3 regions of the Mesorhizobium sp. WSM4822 genome follow, and region 1 is predicted to be linked to each of the others. Evidence: predicted binding sites of a transcription regulator. Region 1 holds the regulator's gene; each other region holds the start of a gene.
The links. The regulator LexA, encoded in region 1, represses DNA repair genes until DNA is damaged. The targets are predictions, from matches to a motif close to TGTTCNNNNTGTGTTCNG.
Positions count from the first base shown of each region.

Region 1 (7,931 bases):
AGTTTTCAGATGTCGTTCGCCGCGACCGCGGCTCTGGTCGGCGCCTATGCCGGCTGGGCCGATCACCGCGCGGGAAAAGCAAGACCGCCGCCCCCAAAGCGATCCATGCCCGGTTTCCTGACGCGAAAGTTCGTGCTCGCGGCAACCGGCCTTGCCATGACCTCCATCATCGCCGGCAGCGCCACGACGCTGTTTGCCATCTGGCATTTTCAGCGTGTGTCGCCGCTCAGCCTGTTCGCCAATCTGGCGGTTATGCCGATCGTCACCGTGGTCATGTTCCTGGCTGTCGCAAGCGCGCTGCTGATGCCTTTCGGATTGGATTGGCCGGCCCTCTACCTGATGGGCAAGGGTCTGACGGTGATGATCGCCATATCGGGTTGGATCTCCGAACGTTCGCCTGTCGATGGGGTTGGGCTGATTTCGCAGCAATCTGTCCTGCTGGTGACAATTGCCCTGGTCATCGCGACGATGGCGACAACTTGGCTGCGGCTCGCTGCTCTGCCATTCGCGCTGGCAGGCTTGCTGACCGTCTCGGATACGCGCACGCCGGATGTGCTGATCTCGGAAGACGCCCGGCTGGTGGCGTTGCCGATCGGTGGCGGCGAGCTTGCCGTCAGCCGGGAACGGCCGAACGAATTCACCGTCGACAACTGGAAACGCGCCCTGACATCAGAAACCATCGTCGTGCCAGAGGTGTTCGACAAGAGCGATGGGCAATTCGACGTCGCGGACGCCGTTGAGCTACCGCCGGGATCGCCGTTCTATTGCTCCTCAGGCGTTTGCGTGGCCAGGCATATGTCCGGTGCGATCATTGCCTATGTCGAGGACCGCAAGGACACCTGGAAAGCCTGCGGCTTCGCCGAGCTGATCGTCATCAATGACGCCACCGCCTATGACGCCTGTCACAATCCGCTGGTTCTCGTCATCACCAAGCGGCAACTGGCTCGCAAAGGCAGTGCCGCGGTCTTCTTCGATCGCCAATCGGCGACCACGCCGGCGACAATCAGCTTCGCGGTGAACAGCCCATATCGGCCCTGGCACACGCAACGCAAATACTCTCGTGAGGCGAGGGGGCTGGCACCCTTCAAGAAACCCGAGAAGCCAGCGGCCAACCCGCAGCCGCCTCAGTAGCGGCGGATGAGGCCGACGAGCTTGCCTTGCACCTTGACCCTGTCTGGGCCGAAAATACGGGTTTCATAGGCCGGATTGGCGGCTTCGAGAGCGATCGAAGCGCCCTTGCGGCGGAACCGCTTCAGCGTCGCTTCCTCTTCATCGACCAGCGCCACGATGATCTCGCCGGGGTTCGCCGTGTCGGCATTGCGGATGATGACGGTGTCGCCGTCGAAGATACCGGCCTCGATCATCGAGTCGCCCTTAACCTCCAGCGCATAGTGGGCGCCGCCCATGATCATGTCCGGCGGCACCGAGATCGAATGCGTCTGATGCTGGATGGCATCGATCGGCACACCGGCGGCGATACGGCCCATCACCGGTATCGACACGGCGGAGACCGCATCGTCATCATTGCCGGGCGAGGGCATCCGCGAAGGCGCCGGCTTGATCTGCCGGCCAAGAGCACCACCCTGACCGAGACTGCCCTGGATGACGCTTGGCGAAAACTTCTTTGCCGCGTTGAGGCCGGGCGCGATCGAGTCCGGCAATCGCAGCACTTCCAGCGCGCGTGCCCGGTTGGGCAACCGGCGAATAAAGCCGCGCTCCTCAAGTGCGGTGATCAGCCGATGAATCCCGGATTTGGAGGCAAGGTCGAGCGCCTCCTTCATCTCGTCGAAGGATGGCGGAATGCCGCTCTCCTTCAGGCGTTCATGGATGAACATCAGCAGTTCATGTTGCTTGCGTGTCAGCATGGCGGCCCCCAGATTACCTGAAACCAGAATCGAAAAACAAACCCAGAACAAACACTATCTGTTCCAGTTGTGTTCTGCAACCGTTTAAAGTTTAATGAATTTGTTAAGGCTGCTGAAATTATTTGGGCTTGCCAGCGGGTCGCAATCGACAGGCGCCAACCACGGCGATGCGCCTGCTCACATTGAAACCATTATGGTTAATGACCTGTGGCTCATCCTCAACCCGAGGCTTGGCATCATCTGCCGGCCGACCTCCACAAGGACGATATCAATCTTTGGGACGTTCGTTTGCCGTGAACGAAACGGAGCCAAAACGCCAACGTCTGTTGGCATTTGTGGCTGGAATTCAGCCTTCCGTCATCCGCCGGGCAGTGAGGGCGGCGACGGCAAATCGCGGAGATCGTTGCGTCAGGTAACGGCTTCCTTGACGGCGAAACGCTGGTCCTTCCATGCGCCCGTGCGCAGAATGTCTTCTAGCACTTGAACCGCCAGCCACACATCCTTGTAGCCGATATAGAGGGGCGTGAAGCCGAAACGGATGGTCGATGGCGCGCGAAAATCACCGATGACGCCGCGCTCGATCAGCGCCCGCATGATTTGATAGCCGTGATCGTGAAGGAACGACACCTGGCTGCCGCGCCTGGTCGCGTCGCGGGTGGTCTCCAGCGTGAGGCCATAGGCGCCGCACTTTGCTTCGACGAGCTGGATGAACAGTTCCGTCAGCGCGACGCTCTTTTTTCGCAATGCCGCCATGTCGACGTCGTTCCAGATGGCAAGCGCGCCTTTGAGCGCCCGCATCGACAGGACCGGCTGGGTGCCGCACAGAAAGCGGCGGATACCGGTGCCGGCAACATATCCCCGTTCGAAGGCAAAGGGCCGCGCATGGCCCCACCAGCCGCTGAGCGGCTGGCTGATATCGCCGTGATGGCGCTGCGCGGCATAGATGAAGGCCGGTGCGCCCGGACCGCCGTTGAGGTACTTGTAAGTGCAGCCGATGGCGAAATCGGCATTTGCGTGATCGAGCTCGACGGGCAGGGGGCCGGCGGTGTGGCATAGATCCCAGACGATCAGCGCTCCGGCCGCATGAGCCTTGCGCGTCAGCGCCGCCATGTCGCGCAGTTCACCCGATTTGTAGTTGACGTGGTTGACCAGCACCACCGCGACGTTTTCGTCGATCAGCTCTTCGATGGTGGGCGCGTCGACGCCCGCGAGGCGCAGCAGGACGCCGTCCCGTGTCGAGGCCACCCCTTCGGCGATGTACAGGTCGGTGGGGAAACTGTCACCCTCGGCGACAATGACCGACCGGCCCGGCCGCATCTTCAGCGCCGCATGCAGCACCTTGTAGATGTTGGTCGAGGTCGTGTCGCAGACGACGGTCTGGCCGGCCGCGGCTCCAATCAGGCGCCCGAGTTGATCGCCGAGTTCGATCGGCATCTCGAACCATCCGGCCGTATTCCAGGCTCGGATGAGGTCCTGGGCCCATTCCTGGGTTGCCGCCTGCTGCAGCTCGCCGAAAACGGCATGAGACGCTGCCCCCAGTGAATTGCCGTCGAGATAGATCACCCCCTCCGGCAGAATGAAACGGTCGCGCATGGCCCGCAGCGGATCCGTGGCATCCATCGCTTCGACTGCGGCGAGATCAGGAATTCCACTCATGGTCAGTCAGTCCCCGGTTGTTCGCGAAGGGTGTTCCGCCGCCGCGCGTCGCTGTTTTCATTTCGACGATGTCAGAGCCGGGTGCGGACCGTCCACAGCTCCGGGAACAGCACCACCTCGAGCATCTTCTTCAGATACGAAGCACCCGACGTGCCGCCGGTGCCGCGTTTCAGGCCGATGATGCGCTCCACCGTGGTGACGTGGTTGAAGCGCCAGCGGCGGAAATAATCCTCGAAGTCGACCAGCTTCTCTGCCAGTTCGTAGAACATCCAGTAGCGCTGCGGATCGCGATAGATCGTCTGCCAGGCGACCAGCACCTCTTCGTTCTCGGTTCGCGTCTCACGCCAGTCCGTGCGCCTGGCATCGGCACCGATGTCGAATCCGTTGCGCGCAAGCAGCAGCAGCGCTTCGTCGTAGAGCGATGGTTCGGTCAGGATCGCTTCCAGCTTTCCGCTCAGGTCGGGCCGGTGCTTGTGCGGCCCGAGCATTGCCAAGTTTCGGTTGCCGGCCATGAACTCGATGGCGCGATACTGCCAGGACTGAAAACCCGAGGACTGGCCCAGCGCGTCGCGGAACTCGGTGTATTCGCTCGGCGTCATCGTCCGCAGCACATCCCAGGCATTGTTCAACTGCTCGAAGATGCGAGCAACTCGCGACAGCATCTTGAAGCTCGGCTCGAGCCGGTCGGCGCGGATGGAACGGATCGCGGCTCCAATCTCGTGCAGAGCGAGCTTCATCCAGAGTTCGGAGGTCTGATGCTGGATGATGAACAGCATCTCGTCATGCGCCGATGACAGCGGCGTCTGGGCCTCCAGCACTTTCTCCAGGTGCAGGTAGTCGCTGTAGGACATGCGCTCCTTGAACGACATCTGGGCGCCTTCGGACGCCGGATCGTATAGCTCGCTCAATCGATTTTCTCCGTGCGCAGCCGGAAGCGCTGGATCTTGCCGGTCTGGGTCTTGGGCAGGGCGGCGATGAATTTTACCGATCGCGGATATTTATAGGGCGCGATCATTGCCTTGACATGGTCCTGCAGGCGCTTGGTGGTGAGGGCGTCGGGCGCGACGCCCTGCACCAGCACGACATGCGCCTCGACGATCTGGCCGCGCTCGGCGTCCTCGGCGCCAATGACAGCGCATTCGGCGACGTCCGGGTGCGCCAGCAGCGCCGCCTCGACCTCGGGACCGGCGATGTTGTAGCCGGCGCTGACGATCATGTCGTCGGAGCGTGCGGCGAAATGGAAGAAGCCGTCCTCGTCCTGCGTGAAGGTATCGCCGGTGAGGTTCCAGCCGTCGCGCACGTATTCCTTCTGCCTGTCATCGGCCATGTAGCGGCAGCCGGTCGGTCCGCGCACCGCAAGCCTGCCGGTCGCGCCGCGTGGCACCTCGCGCATCTTGTCATCGACGACGCGCGCCTCGTAGCCGCCCACCGGCTTTCCGGTCGACGCGGGCTTCATGTCGTCAAAACGGTTGGAGATGAAGATGTGCAGCATCTCGGTGGCTCCGATGCCGTCGAGGATCGGCTTTCCGGTCTTTTGTGTCCACTCTTCGAAAACCGGAGCAGGCAAGGTTTCGCCGGCCGAAACGGCGACGCGCAGCGACGACAGGTCGGCACCTTCATCCATGGCCTTCAGCATGGCGCGGTAGGCAGTCGGCGCGGTGAAAGAGATCGTCGCTTTGTAGGTCTCGATGATGTGGATCATGTTGGGTGGCGTCGCCTGCTCCAGCAGCGTCGCCGCCGCACCGAAGCGCAGCGGGAAGATGGCGAGCCCGCCGAGGCCGAAGGTGAAGGCCAGCGGCGGCGAGCCGACGAAGATGTCGTCCGGCGTCACCTCCAGAATTTCGCGGGCGTAGGCGTCGGCGATGATCAGCAGGTCGCGGTGGAAATGCATCGTCGCCTTCGGAACGCCTGTCGTGCCTGAAGTGAAGCCGAGCAACGCGACATCGTCGCGGCCGGTGTCGACGGCGGTGAACGTCACCGGCTTGTCGAGAGCGGCACGATCGAGTTCAGCATCATGGTTGGCGGTGCCGTCGAAACCGATGACCTGCTTGAGGAATGCGCTGTCCTTGGCGCAGGCGGTCATCTCGTCCATCAGCCTGGTGTCGCACAGCGCGACGGTGATCTCCGCCTTGTCGACGATCTTGGCGAGTTCGCCAGCGCGCAGCATCGGCATGGTGTTGACGACCACGGCGCCAACCTTGGTGGCGGCCAGCCAGCAGGCGACCATTGCGGGGTTGTTGGCCGAACGGATCAGCACCCGGTTGCCGGGCTCGACCCCATAATTCTCGACCAGCGCGTGGGCCAGCCTGTTCGTCCAGTCGGACAGTTCCTTGTAGGTGCGGCGGCGGCCATTGCCGATCAGCGCGGTGTGGTCGCCCAGGCCTTTCTCGACCAGCCTGTCGGTTAGTTCGACACCGGCGTTGAGGCGTTCGGGATAGTCGAAGCCGTCGAGCAGGATTTCAGGCCATTGCTCCGGCGGCGGCAGGTGATCGCGCGTGAACGTGTCGATATGCGCTGAAGGCCCAAGCATGTCGCCGCTCTCCTGTCTGCTGGACGGCCAGTGCGCGAGGCGCCTTGGCCGGATGTCGTGGATCCTAAGGTCCTGCTCTGAGGAGGCTTCGTACTGCCCATCGCACCTGCTGAGATGCGCCCAGAAAGGGTGAACATCTGCAGGTTTGGGCAGCACAGCAGACCTCCCATTGTCGGCTGTTCGTACGGGCAGGATCGCACCAGTCGAAATTTGTTTCAAGCCTAAAATGTTTTTGCCCTGGAGCATTGACGCATGGCGTGGCGGTGGCCATTGCTAGCGGAACAGCGATGCCGTTTTTGGGGAAGGGCGCAGATGTTCGAACGTCACATCGTCGATTGGGATGATGCCTATGCCAACGGTGCGAATATCGCCGGCAGCGACCGATGGCCGGCCGCGTGGGTGGAGCCTGCGCAAGCGTTTCGTGACGCACTCTCGGCGCAGGGCCGGGCACGGCTCGACATCACCTATGGCGATGGGCGACGCAATCGGCTCGATCTCTTCCTCCCCAGCGCCACGCCCAAAGGGTTGGTGGTGTTCATCCATGGCGGTTACTGGAAGGCGTTCGACAAGAGTTTCTGGTCGCATCTCGCCAATGGTGCGGTCAGCAGCGGCTTTGCCGTGGCGATGCCGTCCTACACGCTGTGCCCGGACTTACGCATCGCCGGCATCGTCCAGGAGATCGGCGTGGCGATCGGCAAGGCGGCGGCAATGGTCGACGGGCCGCTGATGCTGACCGGACATTCGGCCGGCGGCCATCTTGCCAGCCGGATGGTGACGACAACCACGCCTCTGGCGGACGATGTGGCGCGGCGCGTGCGCCATGTCGTTTCGATTTCGGGTGTCCACGATCTGCGTCCGATCATGCGCACCGAGATGAACGCGACTCTGGCCATCGACGAAGATGAGGCGCTGGCTGAAAGCCCGGCGCTGCTGCGGCCCAGGGATGGTGCCCGCATCACCTGTTGGGCCGGTGGTGGCGAGCGCGCCGAGTTCCTGCGTCAGAACGCCTTGCTTGCCAACATCTGGACGGGCCTCGGTGCTGCAACCAGCACCGTGGTCGAGCCCGACCGGCATCATTTCAGCATTGTCGACGGCCTTGCCGATCCGGCCCACCCACTGAGCCGCGCCTTGATATCGGGCTAGCACCGAGATCATTTTCCATTTTTTATTAATGGTTTGTCTTGTTCTGCTTCAGCGCAGCATCAGTACGCCGCAGGCCTCGCCAGCAGCTGCTGCGGGGGCAAACGGCGCCCGCACGATCAGCCCGTTGGCGTCGGCCAGCATTCTCAGCATCGAGGAATCCTGGATACCGAACGGCGTCGCCACCAGCACGCCGTCATCTTCCCTGACCACGGCTCGGACGTAGTCCTGGCGCAAATCATTGGCCGGCATTGCGGCGCCCAACCGTGCCGGACGTATGTCCTGGCGATGATTGCGGCCGCCGAGCCGCGCCAGCAGCGGCTTCAGGAACAACTGCGAGCAGACCAGGCTTGCCACCGGATTGCCGGGCAGGCCGATGCACCTGATATCGCCGAGGCGGCCGAACATCAGCGGCTTGCCGGGGCGCATGGCGATCTTCCAGAAGCCGAGCGTCATGCCTTCGCCGGTCAGCACGTCGTGGATCAGGTCGTGATCGCCGACCGAGGCGCCACCAAGCGTCACGATGACATCCGCACCGGCCGCGACCGCTTTTTGCACCAGTTCGGCGATAGCCTCCTTGCGATCGGCGGCAATGCCGAGATCGAGCGCGCGGGCGCCGACCGAGTGTGCGGTGGCGGCGACGCCATAGGCATTCGATGAGATGATCTGGTCCGGGCCGAGATCACTGCCGGGCGGCAGCAATTCGTCGCCGGTGGCGATAATGGCGACCAGCGGCCGTT
Region 1 covers NZ_JBVVQM010000015.1:15,912-23,842, forward strand. Annotated here, with positions in the region: gene AC0L3E_RS28445 (ComEC/Rec2 family competence protein) at 1-1,131, shown strand, start outside; gene lexA (transcriptional repressor LexA) at 1,125-1,865, opposite strand; gene kynU (kynureninase) at 2,274-3,521, opposite strand; gene kynA (tryptophan 2,3-dioxygenase) at 3,593-4,429, opposite strand; gene AC0L3E_RS28465 (AMP-binding protein) at 4,426-6,051, opposite strand; gene AC0L3E_RS28470 (alpha/beta hydrolase) at 6,364-7,194, shown strand; gene AC0L3E_RS28475 (molybdopterin molybdotransferase MoeA) at 7,243-7,931, opposite strand, start outside.

Region 2 (7,931 bases), on a different contig from region 1:
GAACGACATCAGCCCCGAGATCGGCAACCGTTTTGCCTTCGCCGGACCGGAAACGCCGGTCGAATGCGAAATCCTCGACGCCGAACCCGGGAAGCTGCTGCGCTATTCCTGGCGGGAGCAGCCGGGCGACGCAGCCAGGCAGGATCCGCTCGACAGTACCGTCACCTTCACACTTGCCCGAACCGTTTCCGGCGGCACGCATCTGCGCATTGTCCATGACGGCTTTGCCCGCAAGACCATGCCTGCCGTCGCCATGGCAGGCGCCGGCTGCCGGGTTTCGCTCGGTGCGAACAGGTCATCTAAGCCAATCGCCGCAAACACGCCTCGCCTCCTGCTTCGCGCGGCCTGAAAACAAAACGGACGGAGAGAGACAATGAGCGGTGTTGCCAGTCTGGTGCCGATGGTCATCGAGCAATCGAGCCGCGGCGAACGTGCCTTCGACATCTTTTCGCGGCTGCTGCGCGAGCGCATCATCTTCATCAACGGCGAGATCAACGACGACATCTCGGCGCTGGTCTGCGCGCAGCTTTTGTCGCTGGAATCGGACAATCCCGACAAGGAGATCTCGCTCTACATCAACTCGCCGGGCGGCGTGGTGACCAGCGGCTTCGCCATCTACGATACGATGCAATATATCAGCTGCCCGGTGTCCACCGTATGCATGGGCTTTGCCGCCTCGATGGGCTCGTTCCTGCTGATGGCAGGCACACCGGGGCGCCGGATTTCCCTGCCGAATGCCACTATCCTGCTGCATCAGCCGCTGGGTGGGTTCCAGGGCCAGGCATCCGACATCCAGCGCCATGCCGAGCGCATCGGCCGGACGAAACGGCACATGGCCGAACTTTACGCGCAGCATTGCGGCCGCAGCTATGAAGAGGTGGAACGCACGCTCGACCGCGACCACTTCATGACCGCCCGCGAGGCCCAGTCCTGGGGCATCGTCGACCATGTTTTCGACACGCGAAAGAAGGCGGCGTAAGCCAGGGCCGGATCGGAGACCGTCCGGCAGGTAGTCGAAGATTTGACGATGCCGGTCTGGTTCCATCGGCGGCGCGCCACTATAGTCCTGGGATGACCGACACTCATCAGTCCAGATCATTGCACCGCGTCATCGCCGTTGCAGCGCTCGCCATTGCGGGCCTCATCGGCGGCGCGGCACTTGCCGAAGACAGTTCGCCGTGGGCGCAAAAAGGCGCCCTGCCCGGCGTGACCGGCGACTACCGCATCGCCAAGCCGGCTCCCGAGCCGGACGATGCGCTGCCAGCCGTCGAGAACGGCACATTCAAGATCGGCGATACGGATGTCAGGATTTCCGGCAGCATCACCGTCGATGTCGGCGCCGGCTCGATCGGGCCGCCGCGCCACTGACAGTTCTGACGCGTGCTGCGCTGCGCCTGTCGCCAACAGACAGTCCGCACATGAAAACGGCCCCGCCGTGCCTTGGGCAAACGGACGGGGCCTTTTTGGATCTCAAATCCAATTTTACCGGGAGTGTACTGCCGGCGTTTGATTTCGGATGCACCGCGGCATTCAGCCGACGATCCGACTAGCAGTCTCTGATTTTTACGGGAGATGGCAGGTCACGGTTTGCCGGCTGGCGAAAACGCTGAACCCTGGCACTTATGCCTGCCTCGGCTCCAGTGACAACTGGAACCCTAGGGGACGATCCGGTGGCGTCATAGCTCCGCTCCTCTGTCCGTTGCGATTGTTTGTCAATTCGAAGCACACATCGCAAATGCCTGCGGCGTCTCGCAGGCCGCCTTTGGGCGGCGAGGCCATCGAAAGACGGCCGGCTTCGTTGACTGCTGGAGACTGCTCCCGTCAGCTGGTGGCGTCAACCATCAATAGCCGGTTACCGAAAAATGTGATCGCTAGGAGGTTACGTGCAGGTCAGTTTTTGCACAGCTTTGTCAGGAGCGTGTTCGGCCTTTGTTCTTTCCGCTTGCCCGTTCACGCGAAAGACGCTTAAACGCTCTCGTCGGGAATTGTGGCGTATCTCGACGTGGCGGCAAAACTACCTACATAGGGGATGGCCGGGAAAACCCGCCATTCCAGGAAATTCCAGATTCTGAGGCGGCGACCGGCTATGGCCGACCATAAATATCTTTCCATTCGCGGGGCGCGCGAACACAATCTGAAGAATGTCGATCTCGACTTGCCGCGTGACAGCCTGATTGTCATGACCGGCCTGTCGGGGTCCGGCAAGTCATCGCTGGCCTTCGACACGATCTATGCCGAGGGCCAGCGCCGCTACGTCGAAAGCCTGTCGGCCTACGCGCGGCAATTCCTTGAGATGATGCAGAAGCCTGACGTCGACCAGATCGACGGCCTGTCGCCCGCCATTTCCATCGAGCAGAAGACCACCTCGAAGAACCCGCGTTCAACGGTCGGCACCGTCACCGAGATCTACGACTACATGCGGCTCCTGTTCGCCCGCGTCGGCATCCCCTATTCGCCGGCCACCGGCCTGCCGATTGAGAGCCAGACGGTTTCGCAGATGGTCGACCGCGTGCTGGCGATCGAGGAAGGCACGCGCCTGTTCATCCTGGCGCCGATGGTGCGCGGCCGCAAAGGCGAGTACCGCAAGGAATTACTGGAACTGCAGAAGAAGGGCTTTCAACGCGTCAAGGTCGACGGCGTCTTCTATGAGATCGCCGACGTGCCGGCGCTGGACAAGAAGTACAAGCATGACCTCGACGTCGTCGTCGACCGCATCGTCGTGCGCGGCGATCTGGCGACGCGGCTTGCCGATTCCATCGAAACGGCGCTGAAGCTGGCCGATGGGCTGGCGGTCGCCGAATTCGCCGACAAGCCGCTCGATTCCAGCCAGACCGGCGAGGATTCGGTCAACAAGTCGAAGAACGAGACGCATGAGCGCATCCTGTTCTCGGAAAAGTTCGCTTGCCCGGTCTCCGGCTTCACCATTCCGGAAATCGAACCGCGCCTGTTCTCGTTCAACAACCCGTTCGGCGCCTGCCCGACCTGTGACGGTCTCGGCAGCCAGCGCGCCATCGATGGCAATCTGATCGTGCCGGACGAGAACATCTCGCTGCGCGACGGCGCCGTCAGCCCGTGGGCGAAATCGACTTCCCCCTATTACGCGCAAACGCTGGAAGCGCTGGGCAAGGCCTATGGCTTCAAGCTTGGCGACAAGTTCAAGGATTTGTCCGAAGAGGCCAAGGAAGCTATCCTGCACGGCACGGGTGAGCGCGAAATCACCTTCCAGTATGATGACGGCCTGCGCTCCTACAAGACCACCAAGACCTTTGAAGGCGTCATTCCCAATCTCGAGCGGCGCTGGAAAGAGACCGAATCCGCCTGGATGCGTGAAGAGATCGAGCGCTTCATGTCGGCCACGCCCTGCCCGGCCTGCAAGGGGTATCGGCTGAAGCCGGAGTCGCTGGCGGTGAAGATCGCAGGCAGACATATCGGCGAAGTCACCGAGCTTTCCATCCGCAAGGCCGACCAGTGGTTCACCGACCTGCCCGCGTCGCTCAACGACAAGCAGAACGAGATCGCGGTGCGGGTGCTCAAGGAGATCCGCGAGCGGCTGCGCTTCCTCAACGATGTCGGGCTCGACTACCTGACGCTGTCGCGCAATTCCGGCACGCTGTCAGGCGGCGAGAGCCAGCGCATCCGGCTGGCATCGCAGATCGGCTCCGGTCTCACGGGCGTGCTCTATGTGCTGGACGAGCCGTCGATCGGCCTGCATCAGCGCGACAATGCCCGCCTGCTCGATACGCTGAAGCACCTGCGCGATATCGGCAACACGGTGATCGTCGTCGAGCATGACGAGGACGCCATCCTGCATGCCGACTATGTCGTCGACATGGGTCCGGCCGCCGGCATCCATGGCGGCGAGATCATCGCCCAGGGCACCCCGCAGCAGGTAATGGCCAATCCCAATTCGATCACCGGCAAATATCTGTCCGGCGCGCTCGAAGTGGCGACGCCCGGCGTGCGGCGTGAAGCGAAGAAGAACCGCCGCCTGAAGATCGTCGGCGCGCGCGGCAACAATCTGAAGAACGTCACCGCCGAAATACCGCTCGGCACCTTCACCGCCGTCACCGGCGTGTCGGGCGGCGGCAAGTCGACCTTCCTGATCGAAACCCTGTTCAAGGCTGCCTCGCGCCGCATCATGGGCTCGCGCGAGCACCCGGCCGACCACGACCGCATCGAGGGCCTCGAATTCCTCGACAAGGTCATCGACATCGACCAGTCGCCCATTGGCAGGACTCCGCGTTCGAACCCCGCCACCTATACCGGCGCCTTCACGCCAATCCGCGACTGGTTCGCCGGCCTGCCGGAGGCCAAAGCGCGCGGCTACCAGCCCGGCCGCTTCTCCTTCAACGTTAAGGGCGGCCGCTGCGAAGCCTGCCAGGGCGACGGCGTCATCAAGATCGAGATGCACTTTTTGCCCGACGTCTACGTCACCTGCGACGTCTGCCACGGCAAGCGCTACAACAGAGAGACGCTCGACGTCGTGTTCAAGGGCAAGTCGATCGCCGATGTGCTCGACATGACGGTCGAGGAAGGCGTCGACTTCTTCGCCGCCGTGCCCGGCGTGCGCGACAAGCTCGACACGCTGAAGCAGGTCGGCCTCGGCTACATCCATATCGGCCAGCAGGCGACGACACTGTCCGGCGGCGAGGCGCAGCGCATCAAGCTCGCCAAGGAACTGTCGCGCAAGGCGACCGGCAAGACGCTCTATATCCTCGACGAGCCGACCACCGGCCTGCATTTCCACGACGTCGCCAAGCTGTTGGAAGTGCTGCATGAACTGGTCGACCAGGGCAACACGGTGGTGGTCATCGAGCACAATCTCGAAGTGATCAAAACCGCCGACTGGGTGCTCGACCTCGGCCCCGAAGGCGGCGACGGCGGCGGCGAACTGGTTGCCTCCGGCACGCCGGAAGCGATCGTGCGCGAGAAGCGCAGCTACACCGGCCAGTTCCTCAAGGAGCTTCTGGAGCGGCGCCCCGGAGGCAAGCGCGAAGCGGCGGAGTGATCGGACCGGTTGGCGCCTGGAGAGCTTTTGAATGAAAATCAGAAGAGCGCTTGCCGGTGATCTCCAAACCGTCGTCTCGCTGACGCAAGCGGCCTATGCGCCTTACACTGCACTGTTAGGCGCACCGCCGATCCCAGTCACCGAGGACTACGCGCCGCGCATCGCGCGTGGCGAGGTGTGGGTGTTGGAAAGTGGCGGCGGACTTGCCGGACTGATCACGCTGGAACGGCATGACGACCACGCGATGATCTTCTCCGTCGCGGTCTCTCCTGACTTTCAGGGCAAGGGCTTCGGCATTGCGCTGCTGAAACACGCGGATGAGCTGACCCGTCTCTGGGGCCTGCCCGAGGTGCGGCTTTACACCAACGCCAGGATGGAACGGAACATCGCGCTCTATCTGGCCTATGGTTTCCACGAAACGGGTCGCCGGCCCAATCCCTACCGGCCGGGATGGGTGCTGGTCGACATGGCGAAATCGGTCCACGAGAGCACAGCGGCCTGATTTCTGAACTTGGGAGGATGACAATGAGCACATCGGGAACGATCCACGCCGGCATGGGCGGCTGGACCTTCGAGCCCTGGGATACGTCCTTCTATCCCGACAAGCTCTCCAAGGCCAAGCAGCTGAACTACGCCACTCGCCAGGTGCCGAGCATCGAGGTCAACGGCACTTACTATTCCAGCTTCAAGGAACCGACCTTCGTCAAATGGGCCAACGAGGCGCCGGACGGTTTCGTGTACTCGCTAAAGGGCAACCGCTTCGTCACCAACCGGCGCGTGCTGGGCGAGGCCGGCGAATCGATGACGCGCTTCCTCGGCTCGGGCGTTGCCGCACTCGGGGAAAAGCTCGGGCCGATCCTGTGGCAGTTCGCGCCGACCAAGAAATTCGATCCGGACGATTTCGAAGCCTTTTTGAAACTGCTGCCGGAAAAGCAGGACGGCGTTGCGCTGCGCCATGCGCTCGAAGTCCGCAACGACAGTTTTGTCGTGCCGGAATTCGCAGCACTTGCCCGAAAATACAAGGCCGCGATCGTCTACGCCGACCATGCCAAATATCCCGATATCGCCGACGTCACCGCCGATTTCGTCTACGCCCGGCTGCAGACCGGCAGCGATGACAATCCAGACTGCTACACGCCGAAAGGCCTCGATGAATGGGCCGCGCGGGTAAAGATCTGGGCGCAAGGCAAGCAGCCGGCCGACCTGCGGCGCGCCGACCCCGCCACCGATGCGCCGGTCAAGCCGCGCGACGTGTTCGTCTACTTCATCACGGAGGGCAAGGTGCGCGCGCCGTTCGGCGCCATGGCACTGATGAAGCGGGTGGACCAGGATCTGTCGGTGCCCTGACGCTGCGGAATCATGGCATCTTCGCCATCGTCGTAACCTTATCGATACCTCCTTGCTGCATGAATCCAGCTGAACCAGTCGCAAATCTGGGCCGCCGCGGGCAAGGACGAGGGGCATGTCGCTCGACTACACTTCACTTCTGCTGGCTGTCGGTTTTTCCGCTGCCTGCCTGAGCCTGACCTTGTTTGGCATGTGGCTGACCGCTCGCTCGGAAAAGTTCCTGCTGACATGGGCGGTCAGCCTGGTGTTCGTGGTCGGCGATATTTTTTTCTATGACGCCTATATCGATATGCCCGGGCGCCTGCTGGGCATCGCCACGCTGGCTTTCCTCCTGCTCGGTTTCTCGACAATGCTGGGCGCGGCCTACCAGTTCAGAACCGGCGGCTCGCCAGTGCCGCGAACGGCGTTTGGCAGCGCCATTTCGCTGGCCGTGACATTGCCTCCCATGGCTCTAGGCTATGACGGGCTGGGCTTCATGTTCGAAAATGCCTTCGCCGCCTTGCTTCTGTTCGCAACGGCGGTCGAATACTGGAAAGGCCGCGACGAAGCCCCTGCCCTGACAACCGGTATCACCGCGCTCTATTCGGCCACGGCCGCATCCTTTGCTCTCTGCGCCATGGTTTTGGCCTGGGAGGGAAAGCTGGTCCTTGGACATGCGCCAAGCAACTGGGCCGAGGAACTGAGCCTCATCATCGTCATTGCCAGCATGACCGGCATCGGAGCGCTTTCCCTGGCCCTGAACCAAGGGCGTCTGGCCCGGCATCACCGCCACAATGCCCTGACCGACCCGCTGACCGGCCTGCTCAACCGCCGCGCCCTATTCGACCTGCACGGCGATGCGCCGGTCGGTGCCTTCACGGCGGTGGTCGTCTTCGACCTCGACAACTTCAAGGCCATCAACGACGAATTCGGCCACGCCGCCGGCGATGAGGTGCTGAAGGTATTTGCACGGGAACTCGCCAGCAATCTTCGCCCGGGCGATGTCGCCGCGCGCATGGGCGGCGAGGAATTCGCGCTGGTGCTGAAGCGGACCTTGCCCGAAACGGTGGAGGCCACCGCCGAGGCCATCCGGGCAGCTTTCGCCGCGCACCGCATCGAAACCGAGACAGGCTCGCTGATATGCACGGTCAGTGCCGGATTTGCTTTCGGCACCAAGGAAGGCCTCGGCTTCGACAAGGTGCTCAATGCCGCCGACAAGGCGCTCTACGACGCCAAGCGCAGTGGCCGAAACCGCGTCACCGCCTCTCCGCTCAGGCGCGCAGGCTGATCGCGTGTGTCAACACCGGCCTCTGATCGTGGCGAGACGAATGCAGCTCCTAGGCCGCCATGACAATCTCATTGAAGGTATCGAGATCGACATAGAAGACCTTGGTGATCTCCTCGATCAGATCGTCGTAATCGCAGCCCTGTGATCTCAAGATGTTGATGGCAGCGATGATATCGACACGTTCGATAAGCCGCCGCTTCTGGTAATCCTCGACGTAACGTTCCATGGCTGTCCCTTAGCCTGTGTGCCCAAACGCGTTTGAACGACAGAGATCGCAGGAGGGAAGCTAGGCAGCCTTGCTTGCGTGAA
Region 2 covers NZ_JBVVQM010000016.1:22,266-30,196, forward strand. Annotated here, with positions in the region: gene AC0L3E_RS29485 (SRPBCC family protein) at 1-349, shown strand, start outside; gene AC0L3E_RS29490 (ATP-dependent Clp protease proteolytic subunit) at 374-979, shown strand; gene AC0L3E_RS29495 (hypothetical protein) at 1,072-1,368, shown strand; gene uvrA (excinuclease ABC subunit UvrA) at 2,087-5,008, shown strand; gene AC0L3E_RS29505 (GNAT family N-acetyltransferase) at 5,040-5,510, shown strand; gene AC0L3E_RS29510 (DUF72 domain-containing protein) at 5,534-6,355, shown strand; gene AC0L3E_RS29515 (GGDEF domain-containing protein) at 6,471-7,622, shown strand; gene AC0L3E_RS29520 (hypothetical protein) at 7,672-7,848, opposite strand.
Region 2: a site for LexA is predicted at 1,920-1,937, ahead of uvrA (excinuclease ABC subunit UvrA). Genes of this name have one in related genera too.

Region 3 (7,931 bases), on a different contig from region 1:
TGGACGAGGATCAGTCTTGGCTTGCGGCTCGACATGAGATGAACGATTCCGGCAGTAGGATTGCCTACCATCGCATGGTCAAGGCGTCTGGCTCTCGCGAAACCGACACGGCGCGGGCGGTTGCGTGACAACGCACCGTCCGACCGCAGAATCCAGTTCGCTCAGGCGATCAGCACGCGCGGCTCGAAGCGGCCGTTGACGGGAATATCGAGCAGAAAGGTCATGCCGCCCTGCAGATCCAGCAGACGCTGCTTCTCATCCTTGCCCGACCAGGCGGAGGTGACCGCCAGCCGATCGGCCTTGGCGCCGACAAAGGCCGGGCAGGATGGCTGCGTCACCGGCATGGCGACCGTGCGGACGAGCTTGCCGTCGGGCCCATAGGCTTCGATGACGCTGCCGCCCCAGACGGCGTTCCACAGGATGCCGTCGCGGTCGAGCACGGATCCGTCGATATAGCCCTTGGCCGAGCGGTGATCGACGAACAGCTTCGGCTCACCGGCAGGCAGGCCGGTCGCCGGGTCGCAGGCGACCCGCATCAGCAGCCCGGTCGAGGTGTCGGTGTAGTAGGCGATTGCGCCATCCTCGGTAAAACAGATCGAATTGGAGACGGTGATGTCCGAAAACAGGCGGCGCAGTTCGCCTCTGAAAAACCAGTAGATCGAACCCGCACCCTTTTCCTCGCCCTTGCCCATGGTACCCATCCACAAGGCGCCGCAGGGGTGGACCCGGGAATCGTTGGAGCGCGTGACCGGATTGTCGGCCTCGACAGGCGTGTGCAGCGTCAATTTGCCGGTCGCGACATCACGGACATAAAGGCCGGTTTCGGCGGCGATAAGCTGGCGCTTGTCGTCGATGATTGCGATGGCGCTCGCCATTTGGCCGAGCTCATGGACGGTGGCCGCGCCGCCGGACAGCTGCTTTTGCAGAAGCTGACCGTTGACGATGTCGAACCAGTAGAGCGTATCGGTGGCGGGATCGTAGCTCGGCCCCTCGCCGAGTTGGCAGACGTGATCGGAAAAAACCGAAACGATGGCTTCGCTCATCATGCTTCTCCGAACACCGCATCCCAGGCCACGACGGCAGCATGTGCACGCGCCGCCACCTCGTCGACGCTCATGCCCGGCTTGAACAGGCTGGAGCCCAGACCAAAGGCGGTCACGCCGGCCGCCTTGTAGCCGGCAAAATCTTTTTCGGAGACGCCGCCGACGGCGCCGACCAATGTCTGCGCCGGCAACACGGCGCGCATCGCGGAAATGCCGCCGGCACCCAGCACGCTCGCCGGGAAGAATTTCAGCGCCGAGGCGCCGAGCTTGATCGCCTGGAAGGCTTCGGTCGGCGTGAACACGCCGGGCATCGTCACCATGCCGTAGTGCATGGCGCGCGCCATCACCTCGGCATCGATGTTGGGACTGACCAGCAGCCGCCCTCCGGCCTGGTGCAAGCCATCGACATCGGCCGGCGTCAGCACCGTGCCGGCACCGACCAGCGCCGTTTTCGGCAGCACTTGGACGATGCGGGCGATCGACGAGAACGGTTGCGGTGAGTTCAGCGGCACTTCGATCGCCTCGATGCCGGCGTCGAACAGTGCCTTGCCCATGGCCATCGCCTCGGTGGGCTTGAGCCCGCGAAGGATGGCAACCAGGCCGCGCTTGAGTTTTGGAAACGGTGCGGTCTGGCTCATCGAGCTGCTCCAATTCTTGCGATCATGCCGTTCTCGCGCGCCGCCTCGACGAGACCTGCACGCACCGCCTCGTCCGCGTCGACGGCCCGGACCTCAAGTCCGGCAAGGCCGAGCGCCTCGCTGTACAGCGTTCCCAGCGCACCGGAGGCGACCAGCACCACGGGTTCCGCACCGGCGCCGTGCCGACGGCTGGCGGAGGCGATCTCGCCGCCGATCAGAAGGCCGGACAGGCAGGCTGCGGCATCGTCGGCTTTCAAATCCTGCAGCAGGCCGGCGGCGCGGATGGAAAACAGCCGCGAGGTGACATCGCCGCCATCGCTCAATGCGGTTTCGCACCAGCGGCGGAAGAACGGATTGTCCGATGTGACGGGCTTTGGATGTTCGCCGAGCGAATGGCGCAGGATCGAATGCGCGGCAAGCACCGAAAACAGCTCGCCGGTCGGCCAGGTGCCGAAGCCGGTGACAGTACCGTCCTCGACCAGCACCCATTTCGAATGGGTGCCGGGCATACAGACCAGCTGGCGTCCCTTGGCCGGCAAGCCAGCGCCGGCAAGCTGGGTTTCCTCGCCGCGCATGACGTCGGGCGCGTCAGTCAGTCGCTGGGCAAGGCCCGGAACGATGCGGATGTCGCGGCTCTGGCCGGGCACGCTGGCGGCACCCGCAAGGATGGCGCTAAGCGGCGCCGGCACGGTGACATAGGGTGCTTCCAGCCAGCCCTGGCGGGATCCGGCCATGCCGCAGATGATGACGGGCAGCGCCGCTGGTGCTCCCATCGCCGCCAGATGCCCTTCGAGGATGGTCGAAAAGCCCTTCTGCTGCGCCGTGATCAGGCCATCGTCGCCACGGCGTTCGGCAAGCACCTTGCCTTGCCCGTCTATCAGCCAGACCCGCATGCGGGTCGTGCCCCAGTCGACGGCGGCGACCGCCGGTGCATTGCCGGCTGGGCTCACAGGAAACCTCCATCGACGACCAGCATCTGCGCTGTCAGCATGCGCGAGGCGTCCGAGGCCAGGAACAGCACGGTGCCGACGATGTCGTCGGGCTGCATCACCTGCTTGATGCACTGCTTGGCGACATGGGCGGCAAGCCCCTGTTCGGTCACCCAGAGCTCCCTCTGCCGCTCGGTGATCACCCAGCCAGGCGCAATGGCGTTGACGCGGATGCCGTCGACACCGAGCTTGCCGGCCAATCCCTTGGTCAGACCGAGGATACCGGCCTTGGCGGCCGTGTAGGACGGCATGTCGGGGTGGTTGATCAGATAGGATGTCGAGGTGAAGTTGATGATCGAGCCGCCGCCCGCCCGCTTCATGCCCGGCGCCACCGCTTGCGCGGTGAAGAAATGCGGCCGCAGATTAATGGCCTGGTTGTTGTCCCAGAACTCGACCGTCACGTCCTCGACGGCGTGGCGTTCATCCCAGGCCGCATTGTTGACCAGCACGGTGACATCGCCATGCGCCTCGGCGGCCTTCGCGGCGGACGCCCGCAGGGCCTCGACGTCGCGTAGGTCGGTCTTGAGATAGAGCGGCCGCTTGCCGAACGCTTTCTCGATGCGGTCGGCAAGAGCCGTGCTTGGGCCGTCGGCGATGTCGATGAAGGCGACATTGGCGCCCTGGCGCACAAAGCCCTCGGTCAGTGCAGCACCTATTCCGGAGCCGCCGCCGGTGATCAGCACCGAGGCTCCTTCGAGGTCGGCAAAATGCGCCGATGGCATCATCGTTCCTGTCTCCCAGCGCATGACCCAGAAAATCGGATCGATTTTCGGAAAGGGATCATGCGCAAAATGTAAATTGCTACAGCGTCCTTTGCGCGTCCAAAAGGACGCGCGGCGCTGTAGCGTGATCGGCGCGCATCCTAGCCACGCAAGGCGCGCGGGCAAGGGCGAACCGCCGGATTTCTGGGCTTATGTCAGACAAAACGACAATGCGCCGCACCGGATGCGCAAAGCGGCACCGTCGGGATTATGGGCTACGGGGGATCGCCGGTCAGATCGCCTTGGCGCGCAGGGCGCCGCGGAAGGAATCGCGGAGATAGCCGAGCGTGGCGTCGGCGTCGACCGGCTTGCCGAACAGATAGCCTTGCCCGCCGGCACAGCCGAACTGGACCAGGCGATCGGCCTGCGCTTCCTGCTCGATGCCTTCGGCGACGACGTCCATGCCGAGCCCCTCGCACATTGCGAGAATGGCGCGGATGATGTGTTCCGAGGGACGGTCGTCGAGAATGGAGGAGACGAAGGCGCGATCGATCTTGAGCTTGTCGAAATGGAATTCGCGCAGACGGCCGAGCGAGGACTGGCCGGTGCCGAAATCGTCGAGCGAGACGCGGATGCCGACGCGGCGCAGATCCTCGACGATCTGCGCGGCAGAGGCTGGGTCGTTCATCAGGCCGGTCTCGGTGATCTCGATCTCCAGCCGCCGCGGATCGAACCCGGTGCGATCGAGGATCGCCAGTATGTGCAGGCCGGTGTTCTGGTCGACGAGCTGCGATGGCGACAGGTTGAAGGACAGGAACAGGTCCTTCGGCCAGCTTCTGGCGGCCTCGGTCGCCTTGCGCAGCACCAGCTGCGACAACGGGCCGATGATGCCACGCTCCTCGGCGATGGGAATGAAGACAGTCGGCGGCACCGAGCCCAGGTCGCGATCTGTCCAGCGCGCCAGCGTCTCGAAGCCGATGGTGCGGCGCGTGGCGAGATCGACGATGGGCTGGAAATGCGGCTCCACCTCGCCGGCCGAGACAGCCCGGCGCAGCGCCTGTTCGATGCGGGTGACGCGCTTGGCCGCCTCTTCCATCTCACGGGTGTAGACGACGACGCGGCCACGGCCGGAACGCTTGGCGTGATAGAGCGCCGTCTCGGCCTTGTTGATGAGGATTTCCGTGGTCTCGTCGCCCGAATAGAACAGCGAGCAGCCGACCGAGGCCGAAAGCCTGGCGGTGCGTTCGCCGACATCATAGGGCGCCGACAGGATCTCGATCAGCATGCGCGACTTTTCGGCCGCCGCCTCCTCGCTGAACACCAGGGGATAGAGAAAAGCGAATTCGTCGGCGCCGATGCGACAGACCGTGGAATGGCCGTCCATCGAGGCGCGCAGCCGCATCGCCACCTGGATCAGGATGTCGTCTCCGGCCTTGTGGCCGAACAGATCGTTGATCGGCTTGAAGCCGTCGAGGTCGAGAATGCCGACGGTAAAGGGCGCGGGATCGTCGGCACGGTCGGCGATCAGGCGATCGACCTTGTCGAAGAAGCGGCGATGGTTGCCAAGCCCGGTCAACGGATCTGTGAATGCCAGATCCGTGCTCTCCCTGTTTGCCTGACCGGTGCCAAACGAAGTTTGCATCGGTGTCCCTGTTTTGTGACGTCGGAATTTATTTTCAGACTGGCAGCAAACCCTTTAGGAAACGTATCGCGAAATCGATTTTCCAGGGGCAACCGCGACTGTTTCGAAGGATCGATGAAAGCAGCGCATTCGGGTGTCGGATGCCGATCCCAGGAATGTCGCGATTGGCAGACGGGCAGTGAGCCTGTACAGGCAAGACAGTCGTCCATCCTAGCCGCCGGAGACCCGCCATGAAGCTGAAAATCGCCGTCCAGATGGACCACATCTCCACCGTGTCGATCGCCGGCGACACCTCGTTCGCGCTGTCGCTGGAAGCGCAGCGGCGCGGCCATGAGCTGTTCCACTACACGCCGGATCGGCTCTCGTTGCGCGACGGCAAGGTGTTTGCCCGCATCGAGGAAATGCAGGTGCGCGACGAGAAGGGCAGCCACTATTCGCTGGGCGAGAAGGTGCGTACCGACCTGTCGGAGATGGATGTGGTCCTGCTGCGCCAGGATCCGCCCTTCGACATGAACTACATCACCACCACGCACATCCTGGAGCGCATCCATCCGAAAACGCTCGTGGTCAACGACCCGGCCTGGGTGCGCAACAGCCCGGAAAAGATCTTCGTCACCGAATTTGCCGACCTGATGCCGGACACGCTGATCACCAAGGATCCGCTCGAAGTTGCCGCCTTCCGCAAGGAGTTCGGCGACATCATCGTCAAGCCGCTCTACGGCAATGGCGGCGCCGGCATCTTCCATCTGCTCGAGGGCGACCGCAACCTTGCCTCGCTGCTGGAAATGTTCGGCCAGATGTTCCGCGAACCCTATATCGTGCAGCGCTATCTCAAGGACGTGCGCAAGGGCGACAAGCGCATCATCCTGATCGACGGCGAGCCGGTCGGCGCCATCAACCGGGTGCCGGCCGAACATGATTCCCGCTCCAACATGCATGTTGGCGGCCGCGCCGAAAAGACCGAACTGACGGAGCGCGAGCGCGAAATCTGCGCCCGCATCGGCCCATCGCTGAAGGAGCGCGGCTTCATCCTGGTCGGCATCGACGTGATCGGCGACTATATGACCGAGATCAACGTGACCTCGCCGACCGGCGTGCGCGAAGTCAAACGCTTCGGCGGCGCCGACATTGCAAGCCTGTTCTGGGACGCGGTCGAGGGAAAGCGCGCGTAAGCCGTTTTCATTTTGTCTTAACCATGTTCCGTTTTTGCAACCACGCTCGCTTCCACTGCAACCCCAGCGGTCATGCGTTCCCGTAATGTTCTTGATTTGACCGTTGAAGTGTGATTGTCTGCCCGAGGGGCCGTTCCTGGCCTGAACGCAGGGCTGGGGCCAGCCTGAATTGGGGTTGCACGATGGTGGCGCGGGTTCGCACGGTGGCTTTCCAGGGCATCGAGGCCGTGCCGGTCGACGTGCAGGTGATGATCGCGCCCGGCAAGGTCAACATGCACATCGTCGGCCTCGGCGACAAGGCGGTGGCCGAAAGCCGCGAGCGGGTGCAGGCCGCACTGCATGCTTCCGGCCTGTCGATGCCGTCGAAGAAGGTGACTGTCAATCTGGCGCCGGCCGACCTGCCGAAGGAAGGCAGTCATTACGACCTGCCGATCGCGCTTGGCCTGATGGCTGCCCTTGGCGCCATTCCGGGCGACATGCTGGCCGGCTATGTCGTGCTTGGAGAATTGTCGCTCGACGGCACGATTGCCGCGGTCGCCGGCGCCTTGCCGGCGGCTATCGCCGCCAATGCGGAAGGCAAGGGCCTGATCTGTCCGTTCGCCTGCGGACCGGAGGCGGCCTGGGCTGGAAAGGATTTCGACATTCTGGCGCCGCGCAGCCTGATCGCCATCGCCAACCATTTCCGCGGCACGCAGGTGCTGTCGCGCCCCGAGGCCGGCATCCATGCCGCCGCTCTGGATTTGCCTGACCTCGCCGACATCAAGGGCCAGGAGACCGCCAAGCGGGCGCTGGAAGTGGCCGCCGCCGGTGGGCATAATCTGCTCATGATCGGACCCCCGGGATCCGGCAAATCGATGCTGGCGCAGCGGCTGCCGTCGATCCTGCCGCCGCTGGCGCCGAAGGAGCTTCTGGAAGTCTCGATGATCGCCTCGGTGGCGGGAGAGCTCGGCGAAGGCAAATTGACCGACCGGCGGCCGTTCCGCGCACCGCACCACTCGGCCTCGATGGCGGCGATGGTCGGCGGCGGCATCCGCGCGCGGCCGGGCGAGGTGTCGCTGGCCCATCACGGCGTGCTGTTCCTCGACGAGTTTCCCGAGTTCACGCCGCAGACGCTCGATGCGCTACGCCAGCCGCTGGAAACCGGCGACTGCATGATCGCGCGCGCCAACCATCGCGTCACCTATCCGGCGCGCATCCAGCTGGTCGCGGCGATGAACCCATGCCGATGCGGCATGGCCGGCGAGCCGGGCTATCGCTGCCTGCGCGGCGAGCGCTGCCGCACCGACTACCAGGCGCGCATTTCGGGCCCGCTACTCGACCGCATCGATCTCAGGATCGAGGTGCCGGCGGTGTCGGCCAGCGACTTGATCCGGCCCGACCGGGCGGAGAAAAGTGCCGATGTGGCGCTGCGTGTGGCACGCGCCCGCACCATCCAGCGCGAGCGGTTCGAACGGCTCGGCGCTACCCGAGCCACCACCAACGCGCATTGCGCACCCTCGGTGATCGAGGAGATCGCCATGCCGGACGCCGCCGGCCTGTCGCTGCTCAAGGACGCCAGCGAAAAGCTCGCCTTTTCGGCGCGGGCCTATCATCGCGTGCTGAAGGTGGCGCGAACGCTCGCTGATCTCGACGCAAGCGAAACCGTCGGCCGAATCCATCTGGCCGAAGCGATCTCCTACCGCATGAGCTCGGAGCGGATGGCGCAGGCGGCGTAGGTCCGCCGACAAGCCGGCCTCGCCACATTGC
Region 3 covers NZ_JBVVQM010000009.1:210,247-218,177, forward strand. Annotated here, with positions in the region: gene AC0L3E_RS21645 (D-alanine--D-alanine ligase family protein) at 1-35, opposite strand, end outside; gene AC0L3E_RS21650 (SMP-30/gluconolactonase/LRE family protein) at 162-1,043, opposite strand; gene AC0L3E_RS21655 (2-dehydro-3-deoxy-6-phosphogalactonate aldolase) at 1,043-1,681, opposite strand; gene AC0L3E_RS21660 (2-dehydro-3-deoxygalactonokinase) at 1,678-2,631, opposite strand; gene AC0L3E_RS21665 (SDR family NAD(P)-dependent oxidoreductase) at 2,628-3,395, opposite strand; gene AC0L3E_RS21670 (putative bifunctional diguanylate cyclase/phosphodiesterase) at 3,664-5,013, opposite strand; gene gshB (glutathione synthase) at 5,244-6,185, shown strand; gene AC0L3E_RS21680 (YifB family Mg chelatase-like AAA ATPase) at 6,368-7,900, shown strand.
Region 3: a site for LexA is predicted at 6,261-6,278, ahead of AC0L3E_RS21680 (YifB family Mg chelatase-like AAA ATPase). Genes of this name have one in related genera too.